One region of the Sphaerisporangium sp. NPDC049002 genome, then DNA from elsewhere that is predicted to be linked to it. Evidence: riboswitches for the same ligand, from Rfam matches in the RefSeq annotation. Region 1 holds a riboswitch; each other region holds the start of a gene.

Region 1 (9,790 bases):
ACGTACGTCGTGCGCAAACCCGACCACTCCAATTCGGTGTCCGACTGAGAGCCACGCGCGCCTATTTCCTGTGACGTCTGTCGCACTATTACTTTTTTGCGCGTTGGTTCCGCGAGGTCGGGCGGGAAGGGACCGCCATGCGCTCGTCCACGCTTTTCCAGCGGATCAACCTCCACCCGCGCACCACCCACGTCCGGCTCGGCACCTCGTCGTCGGTGGCCGTGGTGCGCCGCGAGACGATGAACGGCCGTTGCGTGCCGCCCAGTGACTCGCTCGTGGAGTTCGGCGCCTATGTCGCCGGCAAGCGGGTCCGCGTCTCCGGCATTCCGGAGGCCGTCAGCCTCGTCCGCGAGCACAACGCCTCCTCCGAGATCAACGACGCGTACGTCTGGGTCGGGCTGCACGAGCCGGAGGCCCCCGAGGTCGAGTGGCTGGCCGAGGTCTTCGGCCTGCACCCCCTGGCCGTCGAGGACGCCATCAAGGCCCACCAGCGGCCCAAGGTCGAGCGGTACGGCGACTCTCTCTTCGTCGTCCTCAAGACCATCGCCTACCTCGACCACGACGAGCTGACCGCCTCCAGTGAGATCATCGCCACCGGCGAGATCATGGTGTTCGTCGGCCCCGACTTCGTGGTCACCGTGCGCCACGGCGAGCACTGCCCGCTCGCAGAGGTCCGCGAGCGCCTTGAGGACAAGCCCAAGCTGCTGGCAAGGGGCCCGGCGGGCGTGCTCCACGCCATCGCCGACTTCGTCGTCGACAAGTACCTCTGCGTCGCCGACCTGATGCAGGCCGAGCTTGAGGAGGTCGAGGCCGCCGTCTTCGCCGACGTCAGCTCGCGGGACATCGGCCGCATCTACCAGCTCAAGCGCGAGATGATCGAGATGAAGCGCGCGGTGACGCCGCTCCAGACGCCGCTGGGCGCCCTGCCGCAGCGCCGCATGATCCCCTCCGAGATGCGCGAGTACTTCCGTGACGTCGTCGACCACCTCTCCCGGGTCTGCGAGCAGGTGGAGTCGTCGAACGAGCTGTGCAACTCGATCCTGCAGGCCGCGCTCGCCAGGTCCAACGCCCTGGCCAACGAGGACATGCGCAAGATCTCCGCATGGGTGGCCATCATCTCGGTGCCCACGATGATCGCCGGCATCTACGGCATGAACTTCAAGCACATGCCCGAGCTGTCCGCCATGTGGGGCTATCCCCTCGTGATCGGCGTCATGCTCGTCATCTGCTCCCTCCTCTACCGAGGCTTCCGCCGCAACAGCTGGCTCTGACCCTCCGCCGGCAATCCTGAAAGTCACATCGCTTCCGGCAGGCGCCGGCGCCGGGCAGCCCGCCGTTGACGCTGCCGACCGCCCCGGGCACGCCCGAGGCGGTGCAGGTGTTCAACAACTACGTGCGCTGCGCTGGGCCGCCGCCTCCGACCGGACGGCCTTCACGTGGAACCGCGAGATCGCTCCCGGGGATGGAGTCACCATCGGCTTCAACGGCACCAGGGCGCCAACCCGGCTCCGACGTCCTTCCAGCTCAACGGCGCCACCTGCCGCTGACCTCCGCCTGCCCCTCCCGCCCCGGAGGGGCACGCGACACGGCTTCTCTCCAATCCCGATTAGGAGTTGCATGCATCGCTAGAGAGAGGTAACCTACAGCTGTAGTTAGAGATTTCTGCTACACCGACAAGCGAGGAGGTTCCGGAGATGCTGTTGACGTCGATCGACCCGTTCGTTCAGGAAGTCGAGCGCCAGTTTGATCGCCTCACCCGTGGCGCCCTCACTTGGGGAGAGGGAAGCGCCCAGGGGGCCATGCCGCTCGACGGCATCCGCAGGAAGGACGACGTGGTCCTGCGCTTCGATCTTCCCGGCATCGACCCCGACTCGATCGAGGTCACCGTCGACCGCGGCGTGCTCACGGTCAGCGCCAGCCGCCATGAGGAGCTGTCGGAGGACGACCGGCTGTTCGTGCGCGAGCGCGTCATGGGCACCTTCACCCGGCGCGGCTACCTCTCCGAGCACCTCGACAGCGACCGCGTCGACGCCGCCTACCACAACGGGGTGCTGCAGATCCGCATCCCCGTGCTGGAGAAGGCCAAGCCACGCAAGGTCGAGATCCAGCGCGGCGACACCAGGGCGATCCGCCCGTGAGGTGACCGCGAGCGATGGGCCGGTGCCGCTACGGGCGCCGGCCCGTTCACCATGGAGGCACACATGTCCAGGTTGCCCATCGACGACAACCACGCCCCGCTGTACTCCATGGGCCAGGTCGCCGGCATGCTCGACGTCCAGCAGGCCTTTCTGCGCCGCCTCGACGAGTTCGAAGTGGTCCGCCCGCAGCGCTCCTCGGGCGGCCAGCGCCGCTACTCGCGCGCCGACATCAACCGTGTCCAGTACGTCGCGGAGCTGACCGGGGAAGGCATGACGCTGATCGCGATCCGCCGCATCCTGGAGCTGGAACAGCAGGTGAAGGCACTGAAGAAGGAGCTGGAGGCGACACGCCGGCTCCTGCCTCCCAAGGAATGAAACCTGGAAAGGCATCGGTGGGCCGCCCGATCACCACGTGTGACGGGCGGTCCTCCGTGGTGGTGTGGGTGGCGGTCATGGCGGTTCCTCGTGTTTCGGGTGGGGGAGGCAAGCGCGTTCGGCCGGTGGCTGTGGCAGGGACGCGCGCTACGGGGTCAGCACGATCTTTCCGGCGACGGTGCCGGACTCGGCCAGCCGCAGAGCGTCGGCGATGCGGGTGAGCGGCAGCCGCGCGGCGATCTGGGCGGTGACCTCACCGCGCTGGAGTGCTGCGAAGACCTTGGTGAGGTCGGCGCGCAGCCGGGACCTAAACCGGTTCTTGGCCAGGGCCCGCCCGGCCCAGACGTTGAAGAAGTAGGCGCGGCGGCCGTTGGGCAGCACGTTCCACAGCCACACCCGGCCGAGCAGCTTGAGCACGGGCCACTGCTTGGACCCCTTGTCGTCCCGGGTGGAGGCGCTGCCGTAGGAGACGAGCGTGCCGCCGGGCGCGAGCAGGCGCCAGGAGTCGACGACGCCGCGGCCCCCGACGTGGTCGAAGACGGCGTCCACCCCGCCGGGGGCGAGCTCGCGGACGCGCGCGGCGACGTCCCCGGTGCGGTAGTCGACCGGAAGGACGCCGCGCTCCCGCAGGGCTCTTCAGGATGTAGCTGTCCCGGATGTGGAAGTCGACCCCGCCCTGCTGTTCACCGCCGAACTGGACGACCTCCCGGCCCACTGACCACACCCCTACCAGAACGGGCCCGTGCACGGTTACCACGCCCACCCGATGCGCCGCCTCCGGACCGATCCGGGCGCTTCTTGCCAGGGTGCCCCGTCCTTCTGGAGGGCGCCCGCGCTGTCCCTGTCAGATGGGCCAGGACTCCTGGTGCCAGGCGGCGTTCCAGAACATCCACTCGTAGCGGGATGTGGTGACGAAGTGTTCCCGGGCTCGCAGGCGCTGGCGCTGGGTGGCCTCTTCCCCGGCCCGGTCGGTCAGGGCCACCACTCGGCGGACGACGCTCTGGAAGGCCTCGTCGCCGTAGGTGGCGATCCAGCGCCGGTAGAGAGGGTCGGGAGACGACTTGGCCAGCAGCGCCTCGCCGACGCGGGCGTAGATCCAGTAGCACGGCAGCACCGCCGCGAGGCCGTCGAGGAACGACCCGCCGTACACCGTGGCCAGCAGGTAGCTCGTGTACGCCCGGGTGGTCGGGCCCACCGGTAGGTCCGCGGCCTGTGCCGGGGAACCGCCGAGCTGGGCCATGAACTCCGCGTGCATCTCCTGCTCCGCCGCGATCGCTCCCACCGCGTCGCCCGCGAAGGCCCGTACGTCGTCCTCGGTCGGCGCCTTGGCCGCGCACAGGGCCAGTGCCCGCGCGTATTCCCGCAGGTAGTGGGAGTCCTGCACCACGAAGTGCCGGAAGGCCTCACGCGGCAGGGTGCCGTCGACCAGCCCGGTGATGAACGGATGGTCCAGGATCGCGGTGTAGATCGGCTCGATGGCCTCCCACAGCTCCTCGCTGTACGGGCGCGCATGCGAAACGGCCGGCTCGAACGTCGTCATCGGAACAGACTCCCTACGCCGGCATGACCCGGTCAGGTTCGAGCGGTCTGCGGCCGCTCCGGCCGCACTCTCAGCCCGGTGCGCCGGACTCCCGCGATGTCGTGGTCGAGGCTAACGCACCCCCTTGCCGCGACGGTTCAGGGGGATCGCCATCAGGGGACGATCACCAATTTGGGGCGTTGGTCGCGGATGCCGAGAAGCTCTCTTACGCGGGGGAGCGGCCAGGCGAGCTGGGTGGCGAGCCTCGCCATGGTGAGGTCGGTCTCCGCCGACGCCAGGTCGAAGGCCTGCCGCAGGAGGACCGGGTGCTCTCCCGGGTAGCCGGTGATGGGCTCGCCGGCGAAGCCCGGCTGGTCGCGCAGGGCGCCGAGCCGCTGGTACGCCCGGCTGGCCGAGGAATCGGAGAGCAGGCCGACCTCGCGGCAGCGGTAGAGCAGTGAGCTGATCGAGACGCCCCACACGTGCTTGAGCTCGGCCAGCCGCCGCAGGTCGAGGCGCCGGGGGAGCTCGGGCAGGATGCTGTCGCGCGGGGTGAGGAACTCGGCCGCGAACGTGTCGGCCTCGCGCTCCTGCTGGACGTCCCCGGCGGCGGTGTCGCCGTGGAGGACGAGATGGCCCAGCTCGTGGGCGGCGGTGAAGCGGTAGCGGTGGATGTCGTCGAAGCGGTTGGCGGTCAGCACGACGATCGGCCGGGGCAGTTGCGAGGTCGAGAAGGCGTCGACGGTGGTGGCGTCCTCGTCGGGCGGGGGGAGCACCACGACGATGCCGTGGGCCTCCATGTGGCGGACGAGATGCGAGATCGGCCCTGTGCCGAGCCCCCAGTGCCGTCGCAGCTCGCGGGCGGCGGCGGCCGGGTCGCGGGGCAGCTCCACCCCCGAGTGGACCTCGCCGCCGGAGAACCCCGGAAGGTCGACGTGCGGCAGCCGTACGCGCTTCTCCAGCGCGTGGGTCAGCTCCCAGACCTGCTCGACGAACGCGACGGCCTTGGCCCGCTGGTGGACGCGGGTGGAGCGCAGGCTGCGGAAGTGGGCCATGGACCCGTCGAGCTTGGCGTGCGGCCGGCCCGACAGGAAGAACGCCAGGGGAACGCCGAGGGCGCCCGCCAGGCGCGGGATGAGGTCGGGCCTGGGGTGGGTCATGCCCGTCTCGTACTGCCCGACGGCCGCCGGGGTGACCCCCACCCGCTCGGCGAGGTCCTTCTTGGTCATGCCCGCCAGCCGTCGCGCCTGGGTCAGCCGGGCCTGGTCGAAGCCGTCGGCCACCGCCTGCGGAGTCGGTCTCCCACGGTCGGTCTTACGGTCGCTCATCGGCGTCGGCGATCGGCTGGTCGTCGGTGGGCTCGCTGTTCACGGGGAAGATCATCGCATTCCGGCGCTCGACCGCGGGACGGCGGACGAGGGTGAGGTCGGGCTCGGCGCCGCGGTCGAAGCGCTCGGCCACGTCCGGCTCGGCCACCGGCAGTCCCTGCGACACCCACGGCAGGGCGGTGAGCAGGGGGATCTGCTCGCAGTGGAGCCAGTGGATCCGGCCCATGTCGTCGATCAGCTCGGCCTCGCCCCAGTAGAGCTTCAACAGGCTGGCCTGGGCGTTCGCGGCGTAGGCGACCGGGATCAGGCGCGTGTCGGCGGGGAGCTGCGCGAGGAGGGGCCGCGCCGCGGTCAGCTCGTCGAGCTGGGCGTCCTCGTCGTCGCTCGCGAGCGCGAGGTCGAGCACCTCCTGGTGGTAGGTGGTCGTGGGGCCGAAGCGGGTGAAAAGCTCGCGGACGAGCGCGGAGACCCGCCCGTCGCTGACCCGCGCCTCGGTGATCGGCGTGGTGTCGTCCTCGGCGTAGCGGAAGGGCAGGAGCAGGTTGCCGTTGAGCACGACCAGGTGGTGGGGCGAGCCGTACGGCCTGACCACCTGGAACCCCGGGTCGTTCTTGAAGCCGTCGACCAGGGCCTCGTAGCGGCGGGCCATCAGGGTGGAGCCGTACGCGTACCGTTTGTCGCTTCTCGATGACTTCTGGGCGTCCTGGGCGTTCCCCGCGGCCTCCAGGAGGGACGCGGCGAGCTGCCCCCGGACGGACGCGGCGCGCTCCCCGAACCGCTCGGCCGCCCAGCTCGAAATCTGTGGCTCCCCGTGCATTGGTGACCTCCCGTACGCGGCGTCCTGACACCAGGTGATCGATGCTGCCACTTCAGTTCTTCGCACAATACTCCCGCGAGCACTCCAGTTGATGTTGTGACTCGCCGGAAAGGGGCAGAAGTGTCAGGCGGGCGCGTGGCGGAGGGCGGCGGCGGGCTCGGGGAGGGGGAGGCCGCGCTGGGCCCAGAGCTCGCGCATCCGGTCGGGGTAGTCGGTGACGATACCCGCGACTCCGAGGTCGATCATCAGGGACGCCTCCTCGACGTCGTTGACCGTCCACACCGCGACGGGAAGCCCCGCCTTCGCCGCCCGGGCCATCAGCTCCTCGCCGACCAGCACCCGGTCGGGGGACAGCGTGGTGGCCCCGATCGAGGCCGCCGCGGCGGCGATGTCGCCACCGAAGTCCTCCTTGTAGCGGAGGCCGAGCCATTCGGGATCGAGCGTCGCCTTCTCGACCAGGGCGTAGCGCGTGGCCACGAGATCGCGGGCGACGCGCAGGACGCGCCAGTCGAAGCTGAGGATCGCCGCGCCGTCCAGCCGGTCGTGCCGGTCGAGCTCCGCCACGACCAGCTCGGTCAGCCGCCGGGGGTCGGCCGAGAGGTCGGGCCGGGTCGGGTCGGACTTCAGCTCGACGTTCAGCCGCACGCCGTCGGCGCCGTACGCGCTCACCAGCCCGAGCACGGCGCCGAGCGTGGGCATGCGCGTGCCGGGGATCGGGACCTGCGTGCGGACGAAGCGGTCGGCCTCGCCCTTCGGATGGCGCACCCCGACGTCGAGCGTGCGCAACTGGGCGAGCGACAGGGAGCGGATGGGCTTGCCGACGTAGGGGAACGCGGGGTCCCCCGGCGTCGCAGGCACGGTGTCCGCGCTGGTCACGGCTGACACGGTCAGATCATGGGTGAGCACGAGCTGCCCGTCGGCGGTCAGCGCGACGTCGAACTCGATCGCGTGGACGCCGAGCTCAAGCGTGTAGGCCATGCCCGGGAGGGTGTTCTCCGGGCGTAGGCCCCGTGCCCCCCGGTGGCCGTGTATCTCCACCTGCACAATGGCGCACCCTATCGCTCACCTGCCTCGACCGCGTCCAGGCGGGGGCCGCGCTCCTCGCCGGCCTCTCGCTCCGACCCCTGCGGCAGCGACGGGACGGGCCGTCCGCGGCCCGGACGGCCCGCTCGCCTCAGACCAGGGGACGCAGGGAGAGGGTCTGGGTGCGGCCGGGGCCGACGCCGATGGCGGAGATGGGCGCACCGCTCAGCTCCTCCAGGGCCCTCACGTAGTCCTGGGCGTTCTTCGGCAGGTCGTCGAAGGACTTCGCCTCGGTGATGTCCTCCTGCCAGCCGGGCAGCTCCTCGTAGATCGGCTTGGCGTGGTGGAAGTCGGTCTGGGTCATCGGGATCTCGTCGTGGCGCACCCCGTCGACCTCGTACGCGACGCAGACCGGGATCCGCTCCAGGCCGGACAGCACGTCGAGCTTGGTGAGGAAGAAGTCGGTCACGCCGTTGATCCGGGTGGCGTACCTGGCGATGATCGCGTCGAACCACCCGCAGCGGCGGTTGCGGCCGGTCGTCACGCCGTACTCGCCGCCGGTCGTGCGCAGCCAGTCGCCCATCTCGTCGGTGAGCTCGGTCGGGAACGGGCCCGAGCCGACGCGCGTGGTGTACGCCTTCAGGATGCCGATCACCCGGGTGAGCCGGGTCGGCGGGATGCCCGAGCCGACGCACGCGCCGCCCGACGTCGGCGAGGAGGACGTCACGAAGGGGTAGGTGCCGTGGTCGATGTCGAGCAGGTTGCCCTGGCCGCCCTCCAGCAGCACGACCTTGTGGTCGTCCAGCGCCTTGTTGAGGATCAGGGAGGTGTCGGCGATGTGCGGCTTGAGCCGCTCGGCGTACCCGAGGTACTCCTCAAGGACCTTCGCCGGGTCGATGCCCCTGCGGTTGTAGACCTTGGTCAGCACCTGGTTCTTCTCGTTCAGCGCGACCTCGATCTTCTTGCCGAGGATGCCCGGGTCGAGCAGGTCCTGCACCCGCACGCCCATGCGCGCGATCTTGTCGCCGTACGCGGGGCCGATGCCGCGTCCCGTGGTGCCGATGCGGGCCTTGCCGAGGTAGCGCTCGGTGACCTTGTCGAGCGCCTTGTGGTGGGGCATGATCAAGTGCGCGCTCGCCGAGATCAGCAGCCGGTCGCACGAGATGCCGCGTTCCTTTAGCCCGTCGATCTCCGCGAGGAGCACCCCGGGGTCGATCACGACGCCGTTGCCGATCACGGGGACGACGTCCGGCGACAGCACGCCGGTCGGCAGCAGGTGGAGCGCGTACTTCTGGTCACCGATGACGACGGTGTGGCCCGCGTTGTTGCCCCCCTGGTAGCGGACGACATAGTCGACCTGGCCGCCCAGAAGGTCGGTGGCCTTACCCTTGCCCTCATCGCCCCACTGGGCGCCCACAAGAACGACAGCCGGCATGGTTAACTCCCGCGCAACAAAAACGAAACCCCTGGCGCAAGTGCGACAGGGGCTCTTGCGTTGAGAGACTACCCGAGCAGGCTCATGCCGCCCAAGCGCGGCTTACTGGGAACTGAGCACCTTTACCGCTTCTGGGCTGCTATCACGGAGGAACTGGGCGCATCTCTCGGCCTCGTCCTTCTCGCCGATCGCCTGGGCGGCCCGCCCGAGCGCGTTGAGACAGCGGAGGAACCCCCTGTTGGGCTCGTGCTCCCAGGGGATGGGGCCGTGACCCTTCCAGCCCGCGCGCCGCAGCTGGTCGAGGCCCCGATGATAGCCGGTGCGGGCGAAGGCGTAGGAGGTCACCGCGTGCCCGGCGGCGAAGTATTCGTCGGCGAGCGCCGCCCAGGCCGCCGTATAGGCGGGGAAGCGCGCGGCGACGTCACTGGCCTTGGCGCCGGACTCCAGGGCCTCTCTGGCCTCCGGGCTGTCCGGAAGCTGGGTGGGCGGTGGCCCGGAGAGAAGGTTCTCGTGCGTTTCCATGAGCACAGTCTTACCTGTGTTCCGCCTGTCTGGTCATACTCCCTTCTGCGATACGTGCTGAAAGCCGAAAATTGTCCGATACGGTGACCCGGTTGCGTGTGCGAGGACTCACAAAGGAGCAGAGGAAGTGACCCTCTCAGCCTCCCGGTGCGTCGCCGTGGCACTGGCCGGGCTGCTGGCGCTGGTGGCGGCCTGTGGCGGGGAAGCCCACCGGAACCCTCCGAACGCGGCCAAGACGGTCGTGTCCCTGACCTTCGACGACGCCTGGGCCACCCAGGCGGTCGCGGGTGATCTTCTACGCGAGCACCATCTGGTTGGCACGTTCTACATCAACAGCGACTTCCTCGGCAGGCCCAAGCGGCTCACGAAGGCGCAGGTGGACGGGCTGGCCGCCGCGGGCAACGAGATCGGCGGCCACACCCTCACCCACCCCCGCCTGCCGACCCTCTCCAAGGCCGCGAAACGCCGGGAGATCTGCGGCGACCGCCGCGCCCTGCTGGCCATGGGGTACAAGCCGCGCTCGTTCGCCTACCCGTACGGCATGTTCGACCCCGCGACCGTCGCCGTCGTCCAGAGCTGCGGGTACAACAGCGCGCGAAGGTCGGGCGGCATCGCCCCGCCGAGCGACGCCTG
Region 2 (9,790 bases), on a different contig from region 1:
CTGACCAAGACGGTCGAGAAGGTCACCGACATCCGCGTCGACCACTACATGGAGATCGGATTCGGCGGCTTCGTCGGCATCGTGGACGCGATCGGCGGCGTCAACATCTGCGTCAAGCAGAACATCAAGGACCACAAGGCCGGCATCAACCTCAAGAAGGGCTGCCAGGACATGGACGGCGGCACCGCCCTTGGGTACGTCCGCACCCGCGCGACCGGCGCGCTGCCCGACTTCGACCGCACCCAGCGCCAGCGCCAGTTCTTCGGCGCCGTGGTGAAGAAGGCCGCGAGCCCGGGCGTCCTGGTCAACCCGTTCCGCTCGATCCCGCTGGCGATGAGCGCGACCGATTCGGTGGCGGTCGACCCGGGCACGGGAGCCTTCGACATGCTGTCGCTGGGGCTCGCGATGAGCGGCGATCCGATCGCCACCGCCGTGCCCGTGGGCTCGCTGCCCACGATCAACGGCGCCTCCGTCGTGAAGTGGGACACCGAGCGCGCTCTGCGGCTCTTCAAGGCCCTGGCCGAGGACAAGCCGGTGCCGGAGGACGTCCTCACCAAGTAGGCGCGACACGCGCGCCGAGCCGAGGAGAGCGGACGCGCGCCGAGCCGAGGAGCAGGCGCGACGCGCGCTGTGGGTACCGCCCAGGCGCGCGTCGCGGGTCCTCGCGAGCGGTTAGTGTGATGGCATGCCCGAGCTTCCCGAGGTGGAGTCGCTCGCCGAGTTCCTGCGCGAACGGGCCGTCGGCCGCCCGGTCGCCGCCGTCGACGTGGTGGCCTTCCAGGCGCTGAAGACCGTGGACCCGCCGGTGACCTCGCTGGCAGGGCTGACGGTGACGAGTGTCGCCCGTCACGGCAAGTTCCTCGACCTCGACTGCGACGGGCTCCATTTCATCACCCACCTCGCCCGTGGCGGCTGGCTCCGCTGGCGCGACGACTTCTCCGGGGCCAAGCCCGTACGTCCCGGCAAGGGCCCCCTCGCGGCCCGCGTGCGGTTCGCGCCCGGCGACGACGGCAGGCAGCCCGGATTCGAGCTCACCGAGGCGGGCACCCAGAAGCGGCTCGCGGTCTACGTCGTCCGCGACCCCGGCGAGGTTCCCGGCATCGCGAGCCTCGGCCCCGATCCGCTCGCGCCCGAGTTCACCGTGGACGTGCTCAAGGGCATCCTCGGCGGCAGCCGCACCCGCATCAAGGGGCTCCTGCGCGACCAGAAGGTGATCGCCGGCATCGGCAACGCCTACTCCGACGAGGTGCTGCACGTGGCCAAGATGTCCCCGTTCAAGATCGCGGGGTCGCTGACCGACGACGCGGTGGCGGGCCTGCACGAGTCGATCGTCAGCACGCTGCGGGCGGCCGTCGAGCGCTCTCGCGGCATCGCCGCGAAGGATCTCAAGACCGAGAAGAAGTCGGGTCTGCGGGTCCACGGGCGTGCCGGGCAGCAGTGCGAGGTGTGCGGGGACACGATCAGGGAGGTGTCGTTCGCCGACTCCTCCCTGCAGTACTGCCCGACGTGCCAGACCGGCGGGAAGCCGCTAGCCGACCGCAGGCTGTCCCGCCTTCTCAAATAGCCCACCGGGGCCTTCTCGGGGAGAAATCAACGCTCGGTCAGTAATGACAACCCTCCGTTAGCGGACGGAAAGCTCGCAGAGCGGGGACAATGAACGGCATGAACGTCCCTGAGATCGAGGCCAAGGCCGTACCCGACGATGTCTTCCTGCTCGACGTGCGCGAGCCCGACGAGTGGCTGGCGGGGCACGCTCCGGCGGCCGTCCACATCCCGCTCGGCGCGCTGCAGCAGAGGGTCGACGAGGTCCCGGCCGGCGTGCCGGTCTACGTCGTCTGCCGGGTCGGAGGCAGGTCCGCGAGGGCCGCGGCGTGGCTCAACCACGTGGGCCGAGAGGCGATCAACGTCGGTGGCGGCATGCAGTCGTGGGCCGCGGCCGGCCGTCCGATGGTGGCCGAAAACGGGGGGCAGCCCTTCGTCGCCTAGCGGCGGAGTGTAATAATTCGGTCAAAATCCATACCGCGGGAGCTCGGGCGCAACCGGGCTGAGAGGGCGGTTCCCAGTGACACTGGGCGCGCCGCCGACCGCATGAACCTGTCCGGGTAATGCCGGCGTAGGGAGCGTGCGATGACGTCCGCCGTCGGCGAGGTCCCCCTGACACTCGACGAGGCCCCCCCGAAGACGCTGGGCCTGCTCGACCAGGGCGCCTTCTGGGCCAACCTCGGAGTGAGCCTCCTCGGCTTCTCGGGGGCCCTCTACCTGATCAACCCGCTGGGCGACGTCCCGCTGAGCCTCGGCGCGGCCGTCCTCGCGGCCGTGGCCGGAAGCCTGATCGGCACCGTGATGGTCGGCCTCGCGGCGGTGCCGGGCGCGCGCACAGGCGCGCCGGCGATGGTGCTGCTGCGGGGCTTGTTCGGGGCCAGGCTTTCGTACGTCCCGACGGTCCTGAACGTCGTGCAGATGCTCGGCTGGGGGGCCTTCGAGCTGTGGGTGATCGCCACCGGGGCGCGTGCGATCTTCGGTGACGCGGTGCCGTACTGGGTGTGGGTGGTGGCGGCGGGGCTGCTGACCATCGCCCTGACGATCAGGCCGCTGGGGGCGATCCGCCTGCTCCGGCGGTTCGTGACGGCGGGGGTGGTCGTCGCGATGGTGTGGCTCGCGGTGGCGCTGCTGCGCGAGGCACCCACCCTCGGAGGCGGGAACTGGAACGCCTTCGCCCCGGCCGTCGACTACGTGATCGCGCTCTCGGTCTCCTGGGTGCCGGTGGCGGCCGACTACGCGCGGCACTCGCGGTCCGGGCGGGCGGCCTTCGCGGGGGTGGTCAGCGGCTACACGATCGCCCAGGTCGCGTGCCTGGTCATCGGCGTCCTCGCGCTGGCCCTGGTCGGGAACGACCCCGACCGGGTGTGGGACGCCTTCGTCGCGGTGCCCCTCGGGGGGCTGTTCTTCGGAATCCTGGTGCTGCGCGAGGCCGACCAGTCGTTCGCCAACGTCTACTCCACGGCGATGTCCCTGCAGAACCTCCTGCCTAGGGTGGACCGGCGCGTCTTCTCGATCGTCGTCGGCGTGCTCACCACCGTCATCGCGCTCTTCGCCGACGTGAAATCCTACGGGGCGTTCCTCGGCGTCATCGGCGCGGTCTTCGTCCCGATGTTCGCCGTCCTCGTGGTCGACTACTTCCTGCTCGGCGGGGCCGCCAGGTGGGACACCTCGGCGGGGGCGCCCTCGCGGTGGGGGATGGTCGTGCCGTGGGTGCTCGGTTTCGTGGCGTACTGGCTGGTCACGGCGACGCCGACGGTGGCGTGGTGGGACTCGGTCTGGACGGCGCTCCGAGGCGCGATCGGCTTCGAGCGGCAGGTCTGGATGAACGCCGCGCTCGCCGCGTTCGTCGTCGCCGCGCTGGCGACGCTGCTCGGGCAGGCGTTCAGCGGGCGGGGTCTTCGAGGCGGAGGAGGAACTGCTTGGCGGCGAGGCCTCCGGCGTAGCCTCCGGGATGCCCCTGCGACTCGATCGCCCGGTGACACGGGACGATGACGCAGACCGGGTTGGCGGTCAGCGCGTTGCCTATCGCGCGTAGCGCCTGGGGCCGCCCGATGCGCTCGGCGATTTCGGGAAATGTCGTGACGCTTCCGTAGGGCACGGCCATCGTCATCTGGAGCACGGTACGCGCGAACGGCGTGGCCAGCCGGAGGTCGACGGGAAGGGTGAAGGCCCTGAGCCTGCCGGAGAAGTACGCGTCGAGCTCACGGCGTATCGGATCGAGGCGCCGCGGGTCGGGCCCGATGAACGAGCCGATCTCGCGGGTGATGCGCGCGAAGACGACGTGCTCGTTCTCGTAGCTGCACGCGACCACGCCGCGCACGGTGACGGCGAGCGCCAGCCGCCCGACGGGGGTGTCGGTCATCCCGAAAGCGACGTCGGGTGGGGTCTCGCCCACATAGCCGGGAGCGGTCACCCGCACGAGGGCTTCGAGATCCCCTGTCGACATGGCCGCACCCCTCCCGGTCCCGCTACCAGGCAGCGTATAGGAGCGGAGGGTCCCACCGGCCGCGACGGCCACGCGCCGCGCGCCGTAGAAGACCCCGAGAGGGTACAGTCCCGACGAATGCGACTATTCGTACATCAAAAGTGCCAAGACGCGGGGGCAAAAACGGGCACGATGGGGGTCATGAGTGACGACAGGGTAGAGAACGCCGATGACGGCATTGCCCGTGCTGTCCTCGCGAGTTCCCCGAATGCCGTCGTAGCCCTCGATCGTGACCTTTCCGTCCTGTTGTGGAACCCCGCCGCCGAGCGCCTGTTCGGCTGGACCGCGGGCGACATGACCGGGCGCAGGGCACCGCTCGTCCCCGACGAGCTGGTGGTGGAGCACAACGCCGTGCTGGAACGGGTCCGCACGGGAGGGCCCGTCTCGTTGCGCACCAAGCGCCTGCGCAGCGACGGCTCGCTCGTCGACGTGGGCGTGGACCTGAGCGCGCTGCGCTCGGAGGCCGGCGCGCTGCTCGGCTACGTGAGCGTCTACCACTCCCTGGAGAACGACTCGGCGGCCCGCGACCGGGGCGCCCGCAGGGCGAGGCTCGTCCGGCGGCTCACCGACGTGGTGGGCGACATCAACGCCGAGCTGGAGCTGTCATCCGTCCTCGACCGCATCGCGGGAAGCCTCACCGAGTTGACCGGGGCCGACGCGGGCGGGTTCGTTCTGATCGAGGACGACCGCCTGCGGCTGGTCAGCGCGCACGGGCTGCCCGACAGGCTCCGGGGCGCGACCGCCGACCTGCGGACGAGCCTGGTGGGCAAGCTGCTGCGGACCGGGAAGACCGTCCTGCTGGAGACCGGCGACCAGGCCGTGCTCGACGATCTGATCTGGTCGCAGCTGCCCGGCCTGCACACCATCGCGCTCGGCGTCGCGGCGGTCGGCGGCCGGCCGTACGGGGCGCTGTACGCGCTGTTCGCCGAGCGCAAGGCCGGCCACGTCGAGCTTGAGCTGCTTGAGCTGCTGGCCGGGCACGCCGGCATCGCGCTCGCCAACGCGATGGCGTACCAGGAGGCCGTGCGGCAGCGGGCTCACGAGCGGGCGGTCGTCGACGCCAGCGCGGACGGCATCGCGGTGCTCGACGGCATGGGGTACGTCCGCCAGTGGAACCCGGCGGCCGAGGAGCTGACCGGGGTGCGGGCCGACGACGTGATCGGCGACCGGCCGCCGTTCCCGCTGCCCGCGCCGGGGGAGAAGCTCACCACCCAGCTTCCGTGCGGTCGCTGGCTGGACGTGGTCAGCGCGGAGATCAACGACACCGCCGAGATCGTGGTCGACTTCCGTGACGTCACGCGCGCCAAGGAGCTGGAGGAGGCCAAGGACCTGTTCCTCGCCACCACCAGCCACGAACTGCGCACGCCCATCACCGTGGTCCAGGGGTTCGCCAGCACGCTCGACGCGCGCTGGGACAAGCTGTCGGACGTCGAGCGCCGCTCCGCCGTGCGGACCATCGCGGAGCGGGCCCGGGCGCTGGGGCAGCTCATGGACCACCTGCTGCTCGGCGCGCGGGCCGGGGCCGAGGAGCTGAAGGTCCGGGTGGAGAGCTTCGACCTGGGCGAACGGGTGCGCGCGGCCACGCTGGGGATGCCCGTCCTGTCCGACCGGCATCGCGTGGAGGTGGACATCCCCCGCGACCTTCCCCTGGTCGACGGCGACGCGCTGGCCACCGACATCCTGCTCGCCCAGCTCCTGGAGAACGCCTTCAAGTACTCGCCGGACGGCGGGCTGATCCGCGTGCTCGCGTGGGCCGAGGGCGATCGCGTCGTCCTCGTGGTGGACGACGAGGGCGTGGGCATCGCGCCCGACGACCACGAGCGCGTCTTCGAACGGTTCGTCCAGGCCGACAGCGGCGACCGCCGCAGGTTCGGCGGCGTGGGGCTCGGGCTTTACATCGCACGCAGCCTCGCGCGCGCCCAGGGCGGCGAGGTGACCGCCCATTCGCGGCTCGGCGGGGGCACCCGAATGAGATTCATCCTGGGCACCGCACCGGCCTATATCGGATCCGACACACCGAACCGGTAACGGGCAGGTCACGGCTGGACTCATCTAGTGTCGAATCTGCACAAGCAATGATCGCCGCACGGTTTCCAGAACCATCGAACGGGGCATTTCGGTCGTACTGGGATGTGTTTTCCTCAGGGGGAAATGCAGGAGAACGGGGAAGTGAGGGCGTCGTGCTGTTGCCGTATGCGCCGACCAGCGTCGCCGTCGCACGCCAGCGTCTCAGCGCCGATCTTGAGGCATGGGGAGTGTTCGCCGCCGCGGTGGAAGACGCCGTTCTTGTGGTGAGCGAACTGCTGAGCAATGCGTTGCGTCATGCCCACCCGCTGCCATCGGGCCAGATCATGGCCACCTGGGACTGGGCGGACGAACATCTCGAGGTCACGGTGAGCGACGGAGGAGCGGCCACGGAGCCCCGCGCGGGACGGCCGACCCTCTCCTCGCTCGGCGGGCGGGGGCTCGGAATCGTCGAGTTCCTCGCCGTGCGCTGGGGCGTACGCCATGACGGTGACGTGACCACGGTGTGGGCGGTCCTCCATGCCCCGGTCGCTGTCCTTAATTCGCAAGTCAGAACACCCGAAATGGGCGCCCTACGCGAGTGTGGTTAGACGTTCCCTGCTTATAGGGCAGGACATACAGCGCGGGCCGCCCCGGCCGCTTCCTAGTTCGCTGCCCGCAATACGGATGACCTTCACCCCCGAGGCCTCCAGGCGCGCGTTCGTCTCCACGTTGCGCTCGTAGGCCACCGCGACCCGCGGGGCGAGCGCGAGCGTGTTGTTTCCGTCGTCCCACTGCTCGCGTTCGGCGGTGACGGGGTCGAGCCCGGTGTCGATGACCTTGACCCGCTCGATGCCCATGGCCTGGGCCGCCGCCTCCAGGAAAGGGCGGGGCTCGAACACGCGCAGCTCGCCGTTCTCCATCGAGGTCACGGTGTAGGCCTGGAGTGAGTAGGCCACCGGCGGATACATGACCACGGTGTCCACGTCGACCATCGTGCAGATCGTGTCGAGGTGCATGGTGGCCCGCTGCTGGGCGATCGGCACCGCCAGCACGGTGTGCGCCAGCCCGGCCGCGAAGACGCGCCGGCAGAGGCGCTCCACCCCCGCCGGCGTCGTACGCTCACCGGTGCCCACCGCGATGACCCCCGGAGCCATCAGCAGCACGTCACCGCCCTCGACGTGTTCGAGCCAGGGTTCGTACAGGTGGTCCACCCCGGCGAACCTCGGGTGGTAGGTGTAGATCAGTCGGGTCAGGAGACTCTCTCGCGTACGGGCCGGCATGGCGAGGCTGGTCACGGCCACCCGGTCGCCGATCCACACGCTGGAGTCCCTGGTGAACAGCAGGTTCGGCAGGGGGTCGACGACGAAGTCGTGCCGGTCCATCAGGCCGTACACCAGGCCACGGCCGGTCTTCAGCTCCTCGCGGGCGAGCCCGGCGATCAGCGTCTGGGTGAGGTCCTCGGGGTCGAGCTCCTCCAGGTGGTCCCGCGTCAGCTGCGCGAGCCTGTCGCCGAGCTGCCGCTCCTCCAGCACGGCAGGGATGATCTCCTGGCGTGCGGAGTCGTACTCCAGCGTGTCCTGGAGCAGCTCGGTGAGGTAGAGAACCTCGACCCCGTGGTCGCGGAGCGACTGGGCGAACGCGTCGTGCTCCTCCTGGGCCCTGCCGACCCATGGGATGCCGTCGAAGAGCAGCTTGTCGCTGTTACGGGGGGTCAGCCGCTTGAGCTCGGCACCCGGCCGGTGGAGCATGACCGTCTCCAGCCGCCCGACCTCGCTGTCGGCACCGTTCATCGTTCGACCCTCCCGATTGAAACCACGTCGTTCCAACATTCAACGTTAGTGGCGCACAAGTACCCCAATCTGCATGAGGGCGTCGTATCAGGCCGGCTTGGGATACAGGATCGCCCGCTCTCCCGCCGTCCAGGCCGTGCTCACCAGCAGGTAGAGCCCCGCCGCGAGGGGCAGGAAGGCCGCGACCAGGATGGTCCCGAACGGCAGCAGCCGCAGTGCCCGGGGCTGGACGTCGCCCATGCGCCGCCAGGTCACCCACGCCAGGGCCGCGAGCACCGCGAACAGCCCCAGGAAGACCAGCGCGGCCGGGCTGAACAGGCCGCTTCCCGCGAGCACGGCGGCGAAGTGCTCGCCGAGCGGAACGCCGAGGGCGCTCTGGGCCAGCAGGAGGTTGGGGTGCCCGGCGATGGTCGCCGAGACGAACACCCGGTAGGTGATCATGAGGAACGGCGCCTGGGCGAGACCGGGCATGATGCCCGCGAACATCGACGTCCCCCCGGCGGCGTACAGCTTGGAGGTCTCCCGCATGAGCCGCTCCGGGTCGCGGGCGAAGCGCTTCCTCAGCGCCTCGACCTGCGGCGCGAGGCGCAGGCGCGCCTTCTGGGCCTTCGCCTGCCGCACGCTGAGCGGCAGGAGGAGCAGGCGCACGGCCAGGGTGAACAGGACGATCGCGAAGGCCGCGCCCGTGAGGGATCCAAGGCCGTTGATGAGCCGGTAGGCGGAGTCGATGACGGTGTCGAACATGGCGGGACAAGCCCCTTCGTCTATGTGGATGAACATGACGAAAGCGCCCGTGAGCGGCACGACTACCGGGACGCTAGACGGGCGCGGGGCCTGAGGATGGCGCTCTGGGGCGTGGGCGACCGGCGGCGGCCGGGTGGAGCATCCGTACGAAGACGGTGTGCGCGGCCCGCGGACGGTGACCCGAGGCCACAGCGACCGCGGGCGCCGACGCCAGCCGCCCGAGAGCCCAGGCGAAAAGCAGAAGGGTGACCCCCACGAGCCCGGCCGTCGTCAGCGTCGCCGGGCTGGTCGGCCAGGCGAGGAGCTGCGCGAGCAGCGCGATGGTGGTGGGGAAGCCGGTCATCCTACTTGTTCGACAGCTTTCCGACGACGGTGACGGCGGCGACGGCCACAAGGGCGACGACGGCGATGACGAGCAGGAGCTTGAAGATCCCCAGGACGAGCGGGAGCACGAGCCCGAACACCACGTAGAGTGCGAGCACGACGCCGAGGATTGAAAGAACGATGCGGGCCATATCCAGAAGGTACGTCGCACGGGGCCCGGCCGCGAGCGCACGACGATCTCTGGTCGAGATCGTGACCTCTGGGCCCGGCAGCCGGCTCTACGAGCCGGTATCGGTCTCACGAGCCGGCATCCGTCTTACGAAGTAGTGACGCGAGTCGTGTGGGCGGCCGGATCAGCCCTACCGTGGGGTGATGAGCGTGACGCCCCGACCTCGGATCCTCGTGGTGGACGACGACCCGACCGTGGCCGAGGTGGTCGTCAAGTACCTCGAACGCGACGGGCACATCGTCGAGAGCGTCGGCGACGGCGCCGAGGCGCTGCGCAGGGCCCTCGCCAACCCGCCCGACCTGCTCGTCCTCGATCTGATGCTTCCCGGCATGGACGGCCTCCAGGTCTGCAAGAGGCTCAGGGAGCGCTGGCCGGTCCCAGTGATCATGCTGACCGCCCTCGGCGAGGAGATCGACCGGGTCGTGGGCCTCGAAACGGGCGCCGACGACTACGTCACCAAGCCGTTCAGCCCCCGTGAGCTGGCCCTGCGCGTGCAGTCGGTCCTGCGGCGGGCGCGCGGTGCGCTGGTCACGTCGGGTACGGGCGTGCTGCGCGACGGAGAGCTGCTGGTGGACGTGGGGGCCCATGAGGTACGGCTGGGCGAGCACGAGATCACCCTCACGGCCCGCGAGTTCGACCTGCTGGCGTACCTCATGCGCAACCCGCGTC
Region 3 (9,790 bases), on a different contig from region 1:
TCCATCGCCAGGGCCGCGTCGCTCGCCGTGCCGATGCCGGCGTCCAGGATGACAGGGACGCCCGCCGCCTCCACGATGAGCTCGATGTTGTGCGGGTTGCGGATCCCGAGCCCCGAGCCGATCGGCGCGCCGAGGGGCATCACGGCCGCGCACCCCGCCTGCTCCAGCCGCCGCGCGAGCGCCGGGTCGTCCCCGATGTAGGGCAGCACCACGAATCCGTCGGCCACCAGCCTCTCGGCGGCGTCGAAGGTCTCGATCGGGTCCGGCAGCAGGGTGCGCTCGTCGCTGATCACCTCCAGCTTCACCCAGTCGGTGCCGAGCGCCTCGCGGGCCAGGCGCGCGGTCAGCACCGCCTCGCCGGCCGTGAAGCAGCCGGCGGTGTTGGGCAGCACCCTCACGCCCCGGTCGCGCAGGACGTCGAGCACCGACCCCCGCGAAGCCGGGTCCAGGCGCCGCATCGCCACCGTGGTGATCTCGGTGCCGGACGCGGCCAGCGCCTGGTCCAGCACCTCAAGGGACGGGGCGCCGCCCGTTCCCATGATCAGGCGCGAGCGGAACTTCTCGCCGCCGAGGACCAGCGCGTCGTCCATGGGGTCCGCGTCGACGGTGACGGGGCCCTCACGCCGCTCGCCGGTCGCAAGGACGGGGCTCGTGTCTCGCCGGTCAGCCACCCTGCACCGCCGTGAGCACCTCGACGCGGTCGTTCTCGCCGAGCGGGGTCGACTGCCACGCGCCCCGCCGCACGACCTCGTCGTTCAGGGCGACCGCGACCCCGGCGACGGCCGAGGTCAGCGTCTGGACGGCCTGGGCGACGGTGGTGCCGGGGGGCAGGTCGTGGGGGGAGCCGTTGATGGTCACTCTCATCGCGCTTCCGGGGCGGGAGACCCCGGCCGGCGGCCGGGGGAGGAGCCCCGTTCCTCCTTCGTCCATCGGTGAGGGCCGGTGATGTCCTTGTGCCGCGCCCCGCCGAAACGCAGGGGCGAGCAGATCGCCGCGAAGGCCGGGCCGGGCCGTCCGGCCGGATCGTGGCCGGGAGGGAGCCCCCCTTCGTGGCCGGGGCCGGCGTCCGGGGCCGGCTCCCCGGCGTCCGGAGCCAGTTCCCCGGCGACGAGGTCGGCGGTCAGGGGACAGAGCAGGACGCCGCCGCGGTGGTGGCCGGTGGCCAGCACGAGCCCCGGGAGCGTGGTCCGCCCGATGACCGGGAGGTTGTCGGGGGTCCCCGGGCGCAGGCCGGCGGACAGGCCGGTCACCTCCAGCTCGGTGACGCCCGGTACGAGCTCGCGCGCGTCGCGCAGCAGCTCCCACAGGGCTCCGGCGGTCACGCGGGTGTCGAACCCCATCTCCTCCTGGGTGGCCCCGAGCACGATCTCCCCGTCGCCGCGCGGCACCATGTACGCGCTGGACCCGTGGACCACCCCGCGCACACAGCGGCCGAGGAACCCCGGAGCGCCGCGCAGCCGCATGATCTGGCCCTTGACGGGGCGCACCGGCGGGAGGACCTCCGGAGGCAGGCCGTCCAGGGATCCCGACCAGGCTCCGGCGGCCAGCACCACCTGGTCCGCGGCGATCGCCCCGCCGCCCGCCAGCCGTACCCCGCGCACCGCGTCGCCCTCGACGGCGAAGCCAGTGACGCGGTCGGCGACCATGCCCACCCCCCGGCGCGAGAGCGCGGCGAGCAGCGCGGCCGTCACCCGGCGCGGATCCACCCAGGCGTCCCCCGGAGCGAGGACGCCGCCGCGGACCGAGGGGGCGAGCATCGGCTCGGCGCGGCGGCACTCGCGCCCCGTCAGGCGTTCCACGGGGAGCGAGAGCTTCTCCATGAAGCCGGCCAGTTCGCCGAGCGCCGCGAGGTCGTCGGCGCCGAAGGCGACGTCCAGGGTGCCGTCGGTGCGGTAGTCGACGTCCATCCCGGACTCGCCGGCCAGCTCGGCGGCGAAGCCGGGCCAGCGGGCCAGGGACGCGAGGCCGAGCCGGAGCAGGGGCTCCTCGGTGTAGGTGACCTCGCTCACCGGGGCGAGCATCCCCGCCGCCGCGTGTGAGGCGCCCGAGCCGGGCGCCGGGTCCACCACGGTCACCGCGTGCCCGCGCTGGGCGGCGCGCCAGGCGACCGACAGGCCGATCACACCCCCGCCCACGACGACCACGTCCGCGTGCGTGTCCACCAAAGGTCCCGCTCCCTTCGCCGGCATGATCCGGATCAGGTTTCTGGCGGTCGAGGGCCGTGAGCCCTCCTCTCAGCCCGGTCTCGCCGGACTCCCGCGCGTGCTGACGACACCAGCCTATTCCTGCCTCCGTACGACTTGCGCACCTGCTTGAGTGTTCTCATTACTGCCTGTGCGCGATAGTGAGCCAATTCGTTACCAAATCGCCGTTGGCGAGTTACCCGGCTGGCCGCTTAGGGTCAGGATGTGAATCATGTCGTGGTGGTCGGAGCCGGACTGGCCGGCGTGCGGAGTGTCGAGGCGCTGCGGGCGCGCGGGTACCGAGGACGCGTCACTCTGGTCGGAGATGAGAACCATCGCCCCTACGATCGTCCCCCCTTGTCGAAGGCCGTGCTGCTCGGCGACCTGGATTCCACGGTCGTCGACTCCGACCTCGGCGCCCTCGACGTCGACCTGCGCACCAGCGTGTCGGCCAAGGGCCTGCGCCACGGCGCGCTGGAGACCACGGAAGGCGAGCTGGAGTACGACGGCCTGATCATCGCCACCGGCGCCTCGCCCATCAGGCTGCGCGGCGAGGGCGCCCAGCACGTGCTCCGCACCATCGACGACGCGCTCGCCCTGCGGGAACTGCTGGTCCCCGGCGCCCGCGTGGTGGTCGTCGGCGCGGGCTGGATCGGCGCCGAGGTCGCCACGGCGGCGCGCCGCGCCGGATGCGAGGTGACCGTCGTCGAGGCCGCCCAGTCACCGCTGGCCGTCGCCCTCGGCACCGAGGTGGGCGGGCGCACCGTGCCCTGGTACGCCGAGGCGGGCATCGACCTCAGGCTCGGCACGATGGTCGGCTCGGTCGACCCGGGCGGCCTGACCATGATGGACGGCTCGTGGATCCCCGCCGACGTGGTGGTGACCGGCGTCGGCGTGCGGCCCACCGTCGGGTGGCTCGCGGGCTCCGGCGTGGAGATCGACAACGGCGTCGTGGTCGACGAGCACCTGCGCACCTCGATGGAGGGCGTGGTGGCGGTCGGCGACTGCGCGAACTGGTGGTCACGGCGCTTCGGCCGCCGCATGCGCGTCGAGCACTGGGACACCGCGCTGAACGCGCCCGAGACGGCCGTGGCCACGCTGCTGGGCGAGACCGCCGTCTACGACCCGGTCCCCTACTTCTGGTCCGAGCAGTTCGGCCGCATGCTGCAGTACGCCGGCCACCACGACGGCGCCCGGCTGGTGCTGCGCGGCGATCCCGCCACCGACCGCAAGTGGGCGGCGTGCTGGCTGACCGACGACCACCGGATGGCCGCTATTCTTACCGTCGACCGTCCCCGTGACCTGGTGCAGGGCCGCCGTATCGTCGAGGGCGGGCAAAGGCTCGATGTGGATCGCGCGATGGACCCCTCGGTACCCTTGCGTGACTGCTTGTGACCCCCTGTGGGGTGTTTGAGAAGAGGCACGACGTGGTAGTTGTGGTTCCGTGACGCTTTCTGTTGCGCAGATCGACCGGGAAACCGACCAGTTGGTGGGAGAGTGGCTCCCCCTCACGGAAGTGGGCAGGCGGCTCGGGCTGAGTGCCGGGCGTGCCAAGCAGCTTCTCAAGGACAAAAGGCTCATCGGAGTCCGGCGGGGCGGATCCGAGCCGGAGGTCCCCGCGGCCTTCATCGCCGGAGACGACGTGGTGAAGGGCCTCCCAGGGACGCTGACGGTCCTGTCCGACGCGGGCTACGACGACGTCGAGGCCCTGCGGTGGCTGTTCACCGCCGACGACTCCCTGCCGGGGGCCCCGATCGACGCGATCGTCGCGGGCCGCCACACCGAGGTGAAGAGGCGTGCCCAGGCGCTCGGTTTCTGACGCCAGGCTCTACCTCTGCACCGACGGGCGCCGCCGCCAGGGCGATCTAGACCGGTTCCTCGACGCCGTCCTCGCGGGCGGTGTGGACATCGTCCAGTTGCGCGAGAAGGGCCTGGAGGCCCGCGAGGAGCTCGCGCTCCTTGAGGTGTTCCGCGCGGCCTGCGACAGGCACGGGACCCTGCTCGCGGTCAACGACAGGGCCGACATCGCCTACGCGGCGCGTCCCGACGTGCTCCACCTCGGGCAGGACGACCTTCCCGTGGCCGTGGCGCGCGAGCTGCTCGGGCCGGACATCCTGATCGGGCGGTCCACCCACAGCGACGCGGAGGCGTCCGCGGCGGCGGCCGAGGAAGGCGTCGACTACTTCTGCTGCGGGCCGATCTGGCCGACGCCGACCAAGCCCGGGCGTTTCGCGCCGGGGCCCGGCCTGCTGAAGCACGCGGCGGCGCTGGACACCGACCGGCCGTGGTTCGGCATCGGCGGCATCGACCTCTCCACGCTGGACGAGGTGATGTCGTACGGCGTGACGCGCGTCGTGGTCGTACGGGCCATCACCGAGGCCGACGACCCGGGCGCGGCGGCCGCCGAGTTCGCCCGCCGCCTCGCGGCGGCCTGACACCCCGGCTCACGGCGCCCTCGCGCCGCACCGACCCGAGCTTCGCGCTGCTGACCTGGGCCTAGCGTTACGGACCTGGGCCTTGCGTTACGGACCTGGGCCTTGCGTTACGGACCTGGGCCTTGCGGTGCTGACCCCGGCCTTGCGGTGCCGTACGGCCCGTCGTGGGCTCAGCTCCGGCGCGAGGTGGCGGCCACCGCCAGCTCGGCGAGGGCGTCGCGGGCCTCGCCGGTGATCGGCGCGCGCTCCAGCGAGCTCAGCGCGTCGTCCAGGTAGCGCTTGATCGTCTCCTCGCTCGCCGTCAGCGCCCCGGTCTCCTCGATGATCTCGCGAAGCCGCTCGACGCCGGCCGCGTCCAGGCCGGAGTCTCCGAGCAGCCGCCGCACGTCGGCGGCCTGCCCGTCGGACGCGGCCGAGAGCGTGCGGGCGATCAGCATGGTGCGCTTGCCCTCGCGCAGGTCGTCGCCCGCCGGTTTGCCGGTCTCCGCCGGGTCGCCGAACACGCCGAGGACGTCGTCGCGGAGCTGGAAGGCGATGCCGACCTTCTGGCCGTACTCCACGCACAGCCGGTCGAGCCACGGCTCCTGACCGCGCGCGGCGAGCAGCAGGCCGAGGCGCAGTGGCTGCTCCACGGAGTACTTGCCGCTCTTGTGGAGGGCGACCCTCAGCGCGCTGTCGAAGGTGTTGTCCCCGTGCGCCTGCTCCAGCAGGTCGAGGTACTGCCCGCACATCAGCTCCGTGCGCATGAGGTCGTGTACCGGCTCTGCCGCGGCGAGCGCCTCGGCCGGCAGGCCGCTCGTACGCCACATCTCGCTCGACCAGACCAGCAGCAGGCTGCCCAGGAGCACCGCCGCCCCCTCGCCGAACTGGACCGACGAGCCCCGCCAGCCGGACTCCTCGTGCATGGCCTGGAACCGCCGGTGCGCGGCGGGCTTGCCACGGCGCAGGTCGCTCGCGTCCATCACGTCGTCGTGGATCAGCGCGCTCGCCTGGAGCAGCTCCAGCGACGCCGCCGCGGTGTAGATCGCGGGGTCTTCCTCCCCGCCCGCGCCACGCCAGCCCCAGTAGCAGAAGGCCGGGCGCAGCCGCTTGCCCCCCGACAGGAAGTCCTCCGCGGTCGTCACCAGGGGACTCAGCTCGGGGGCGCTGACCAGGGGACGCTGCCGGTCGACGAACATCCGGAGGCGGCGGTCCACCTCGGAGCGGAAGGCGTCCGACAGGGCGAAGGAAGTGGTCATGCTCTGAGATTAACGGCCACACGAGAGCGCCCCGATTACCTGCCCCCGGTGTGATCTCGCTCATGGGGGAAAGAAGCGGCGTGGAGCTTGGGTGAGAGTGGGCAGCCTGTGAGCTTGCGAAGCCGGGGAAGACGTCGCACAACACGGCCGTGAACCCAGGTGGCCCTGTGCGACGCGAAGCCGGTCCAAGGAGCGCACGTTCACCAGGGGTGTGGGCCGGACCGGACCTGTAGCCTTGGGACCATGGCTCTGGGTCGTCCTTCATTCCTGCCCGACCGCGTTCCCACCGTCCGGGAGCTGCTCGCCTCCGGGGGGCGGTCGTTCTCCTTCGAGTTCATGCCGCCGAAGACCGATGAGGGCGCGCGGCTGCTGTGGCGCGCGATCCGCGAGCTGGAGGCGCTTCGCCCCACGTTCGTCTCCGTGACGTACGGCGCGGGAGGCTCCACCAGAGACCGCACGGTCGAGATCGTCGAGCGGCTGGCCCACGAGACGACGCTCACGCCGGTCGCCCACTTCACCGCCGTCGACCACTCGATCCGCGAGCTGCGCCACCTGATCGGCAGGTTCGCCGACGCGGGCGTGCGCAACATCCTCGCCGTGCGCGGCGACCCCCGCGGCGCCGACCCGCTGGCCGAGTGGGTCAAGCATCCCGAGGGTGTGCTGTACGCCGAGGATCTCGTGCGCCTCATCCGCCAGGCGGGCGACTTCTGCGTGGGGGTGGCCGCCTTCCCCTACCGTCATCCGAGGTCGCCGTCGATCGAGTCCGACACCGACTACTTCGTGCGCAAGTGCCGGGCCGGTGCCGACTACGCCATCACGCAGATGTTCTTCAAGGCCGACGAGTACCTCCGGCTGCGCGACCGGGTGGCGGCCCAGGGCTGTGACACGCCGATCATTCCCGGCATCATGCCGGTGACCCAGATAAGCACGATCGCGCGGTCGGAGCAGCTGTCGGGCGCCCCCTTCCCGCCCGAGGTGGCCGAGCGCTTCGCGGCGGTCGCCGACGACCCCGCGGCGGTGCGCAGCCTCGGCATCGAGCACGCCGCCGAGCTGTGCCAGACCCTCCTCGACGAGGGAGCGCCGGGCATCCACTTCATCACCTTCAACAAGTCGAGCGCCACCCGCGAGGTCTACCAGGCCCTGGCCCCGACGCCTGTGCCCACCCCGGTCCCCGCGGGCTAGCGGACCTCTACGTCAGGGGGCGCAGGGGGAGCGTGCTGCCCACGATCGCGTAGTGCTCGTAGCCGCCGGGGAAGACGAACATGCTCATGAGGTCGATGAAGCCGAGCCGGCGGTAGAGATGGCGCGCGGCCGTGGGCTGGTCGTGGGTCGACATCACGGCGGTGCTCTCGGGCCTGCCCTCGCACAGGCCCCGCACCAGCCGGCGGCCGATGCCCTTGCCCTGGTAGCCGGGGTGTACGTGGATCTCGGCGATCTCGAAGGCGTTGCCGAACCACCCGGCAGAGACGGGCAGGCCCGACCGTTCCGCAAGGGCGCGGCGCACGACGTCGTGCCACCACTGGCCGGGCATGCCGTGGAAGCCGTAGCCGAAACCGACCGCGGCGCCGTCCGTGGTCTCGGCGAACAGGCAGGTGAATTGAGGAAATGTCGCGTGATTGCGCATGATGCCCTGGCGACCTGAGAGCTGATCGACCGGTGGGCGCATCGCCGCCATGTAGATGTCGATCACGGTGTCCAGCGCGGAGACGAACCCCTCGGGACCGGCGCGTCGCAGTTCGATCACTCATCGCACACTAGCAGGGCGGCGATCACCCGGCGGGCGAACGTGGCGAGACCGACCTTCGTGGCCTTTTTCCGACATTTGCCGCCTACTCCACCTCGACCGGGGTGCCGCCGGTGATGCGGACGAGTTCCTCGAAGGTCGTCGGGAAGACCGTGTGCGAGTGGCCGGCCGCGGCCCACACGACGTCGTGCTTGCCCAGCCAGGTGTCCACCAGCGTGCGGATGGGCGCGGGGTGCCCGACCGGGGCCACGCCGCCGATCGTCTGCCCCGTCGCCGCCTTCACGAAATCGGGGCTGGCCCGCCTGACCTTGGAGGCGCCGACGAGCCCGGCGATCAGGCCGGTGTCGACCCGGTGGGCGCCGCTGGTGAGCACCAGCAACGCCTCCCCGTCGGCGTCGAAGATCAGGCTGTTGGCGATCGCGCCCACCTCGCACCCGAGCTGGGCGGCGGCCGAGGCGGCGGTGGGGGCCGAGTCGGTGAGCACGACCACCTCGCCGGCGGCTCCGGCCTCTCGGAGGGCGTCGGAGACCTTGATCACGCTTGGATGCGGCTTCTCTGGCACGCGAACACTCTAAACAGGACGGCCGGGCATGGGCGATTGATTACATCTCCGTGACTGTATGGGGTGCGGCATGACCATTGCGCTAGGGTCCGGTCAACTGATGGTGGTGTGTTCGAAGGGAAGTTCTGACATGGGGGTTGGTAGGCGGCTCGCCGCCGCGGTGGTGCTGACCGCGGGAGCCGTGCTCGTCTCGGGCTGCGGGCTGGGGGCCCAGCAGGCCGGGCCGGTGGCGTTAGCGGGTGCCCCGGCGCCCGGTCGCGCGGCCACTCCGGCGGTCACGATCAATGTGACGCCGGTCAGCCGGGTGCTCGCGGCGGAGCCCTTCGTGGCGCCGCACGGCACTCTCAGGTTCGGCGCCAAGGGCGTCACGGTGAAGGTGCTCCAGGCCAGGCTGCGCGAGCTCGGCTACATGCCCGGCAAGATCGACTCCAGGTACGGCGGCACCACGCAGTCCGCCGTCTGGGCCTTCCAGAAGGTCCAGGGCATCTCCCCGACGAGCACCGTCAACAGCCGTACGTGGCGGGCGCTTGAGGCCCCCAAGGCGCCTCAGGTCCTCGTCCCGACCGGCAAGCCCGACCGGGTGGAGGTGAACCTCACCAAGCAGATCGCCGTGCTCTACAGGGCCGGGCAGGTGAAGCTCATCACCCACATCTCCTCGGGGAGCGGCATCCCCTACTGCGAGACGGCCACCTGGCAGGGCAAGACGCAGCGGTTCTGCGGTGACGCGAGGACCCCGACGGGTGACTTCAAGACCACCTGGCGCCGGTCCGGCTGGCACAAGTCCTACCTCGGCCAGCTGTACAACCCGATCTTCTTCAACGGCGGCATCGCCCTGCACGGTGCGCTGTCGGTCCCGCTCGCCCCGGCGTCCCACGGGTGCGTGCGGCTTCCGATGCACGTCGCCCAGGTCCTGCCGTCCCTTTTGGGCACCGGGGTCCCGGTGCACGTCAGGGGCAAGTTCCAGCGCTGAGCCGAGCCGTCCTTTTGGGGCACCGGGGTCCCGGTGCGCGTGGGGGGCAAGTTCCAGCGCTGAGCCGAGCCGTCCCGCACGAGGGCCGCGGTCGTCCCGACGACCGCGGCCCTCGCCATCTCGCCCCCGCCCCACCACGCTCCCCGTCTCGCCACCCGCCGTGCTCGCCGTCTGGGGCCCGTCCCGTCCCGCTCGCCGTCTCCGGCCTGGCCCGCCTCGCTCGCCGGCGATCTCCTCCAGGCCGGGGGGTGCGACCATGCTGGGGATGGATGCCCGCGCCGGCCGGTGTGCCGAGGAGCCGAGGAGCCGCATGACGGATTCGAACCCTGACCCAGTCCCGCCCGGCGAGGTGCCCCTGGTGGGAGACGGCGTCACCCAGGGGATCACGCGCGCGGGCGACACCGTCCGCCGCCCCGTGAGGCCGTTCACGATGACGGTGCAGGCGTACCTGGCGCACCTGCACGCCGCCGGATTCCCGCACGCTCCCGTTCCCCTCAGCGTCGACGACCAGGGCCGGGAGGTGCTCTCGTTCGTCCCGGGAGACGTCCCGCGCGAACCCCTGCCGCCGGAGACGGCGGGGGAGGAGGTCCTGATCGCGCTCGCGCGGCTCATCCGGCGGCTCCACGACGCCGCCCAGGGGTGGACGCCGCCTCAGGAC

What was found. Region 1 has a riboswitch for thiamine pyrophosphate ahead of tenA (thiaminase II). Riboswitches for the same ligand answer to the same signal wherever they lie in the genome.
Region 2: another riboswitch for thiamine pyrophosphate. It lies ahead of AB0B89_RS15625 (cytosine permease); the one in region 1 lies ahead of tenA (thiaminase II).
Region 3: another riboswitch for thiamine pyrophosphate. It lies ahead of thiO (glycine oxidase ThiO); the one in region 1 lies ahead of tenA (thiaminase II).

Annotation. Positions count from the first base shown of each region.
Region 1 covers NZ_JBEZFH010000033.1:28,246-38,035, forward strand. Annotated here, with positions in the region: gene corA (magnesium/cobalt transporter CorA) at 138-1,271, shown strand; gene AB0B89_RS10085 (Hsp20/alpha crystallin family protein) at 1,695-2,138, shown strand; gene AB0B89_RS10090 (MerR family transcriptional regulator) at 2,202-2,513, shown strand; gene AB0B89_RS10095 (zinc-binding dehydrogenase) at 2,661-3,143, opposite strand; gene tenA (thiaminase II) at 3,358-4,053, opposite strand; TPP riboswitch at 4,046-4,158, opposite strand; gene AB0B89_RS10105 (XRE family transcriptional regulator) at 4,206-5,360, opposite strand; gene AB0B89_RS10110 (hypothetical protein) at 5,347-6,177, opposite strand; gene AB0B89_RS10115 (glycerophosphodiester phosphodiesterase family protein) at 6,301-7,221, opposite strand; gene AB0B89_RS10120 (adenylosuccinate synthase) at 7,352-8,635, opposite strand; gene AB0B89_RS10125 (DUF3151 domain-containing protein) at 8,738-9,157, opposite strand; gene AB0B89_RS10130 (polysaccharide deacetylase family protein) at 9,285-9,790, shown strand, end outside.
Region 2 covers NZ_JBEZFH010000064.1:16,991-26,780, reverse strand. Annotated here, with positions in the region: gene AB0B89_RS15640 (LCP family protein) at 1-561, shown strand, start outside; gene AB0B89_RS15635 (DNA-formamidopyrimidine glycosylase family protein) at 686-1,564, shown strand; gene AB0B89_RS15630 (rhodanese-like domain-containing protein) at 1,654-1,986, shown strand; TPP riboswitch at 2,011-2,137, shown strand; gene AB0B89_RS15625 (cytosine permease) at 2,128-3,534, shown strand; gene AB0B89_RS15620 (methylated-DNA--[protein]-cysteine S-methyltransferase) at 3,425-3,988, opposite strand; gene AB0B89_RS15615 (PAS domain S-box protein) at 4,169-6,055, shown strand; gene AB0B89_RS15610 (ATP-binding protein) at 6,208-6,642, shown strand; gene AB0B89_RS15605 (arginine deiminase) at 6,625-7,824, opposite strand; gene yidC (membrane protein insertase YidC) at 7,912-8,568, opposite strand; gene AB0B89_RS15595 (DUF6412 domain-containing protein) at 8,642-8,911, opposite strand; gene AB0B89_RS15590 (hypothetical protein) at 8,913-9,083, opposite strand; gene AB0B89_RS15585 (response regulator transcription factor) at 9,265-9,790, shown strand, end outside.
Region 3 covers NZ_JBEZFH010000089.1:1,145-10,934, forward strand. Annotated here, with positions in the region: gene AB0B89_RS18935 (thiazole synthase) at 1-590, opposite strand, end outside; gene thiS (sulfur carrier protein ThiS) at 664-864, opposite strand; gene thiO (glycine oxidase ThiO) at 861-2,162, opposite strand; TPP riboswitch at 2,158-2,270, opposite strand; gene AB0B89_RS18950 (FAD-dependent oxidoreductase) at 2,409-3,578, shown strand; gene AB0B89_RS18955 (Rv2175c family DNA-binding protein) at 3,628-4,002, shown strand; gene thiE (thiamine phosphate synthase) at 3,980-4,618, shown strand; gene AB0B89_RS18965 (polyprenyl synthetase family protein) at 4,789-5,856, opposite strand; gene metF (methylenetetrahydrofolate reductase [NAD(P)H]) at 6,100-7,038, shown strand; gene AB0B89_RS18975 (GNAT family N-acetyltransferase) at 7,046-7,600, opposite strand; gene AB0B89_RS18980 (YbaK/EbsC family protein) at 7,686-8,162, opposite strand; gene AB0B89_RS18985 (L,D-transpeptidase family protein) at 8,293-9,132, shown strand; gene AB0B89_RS18990 (aminoglycoside phosphotransferase family protein) at 9,443-9,790, shown strand, end outside.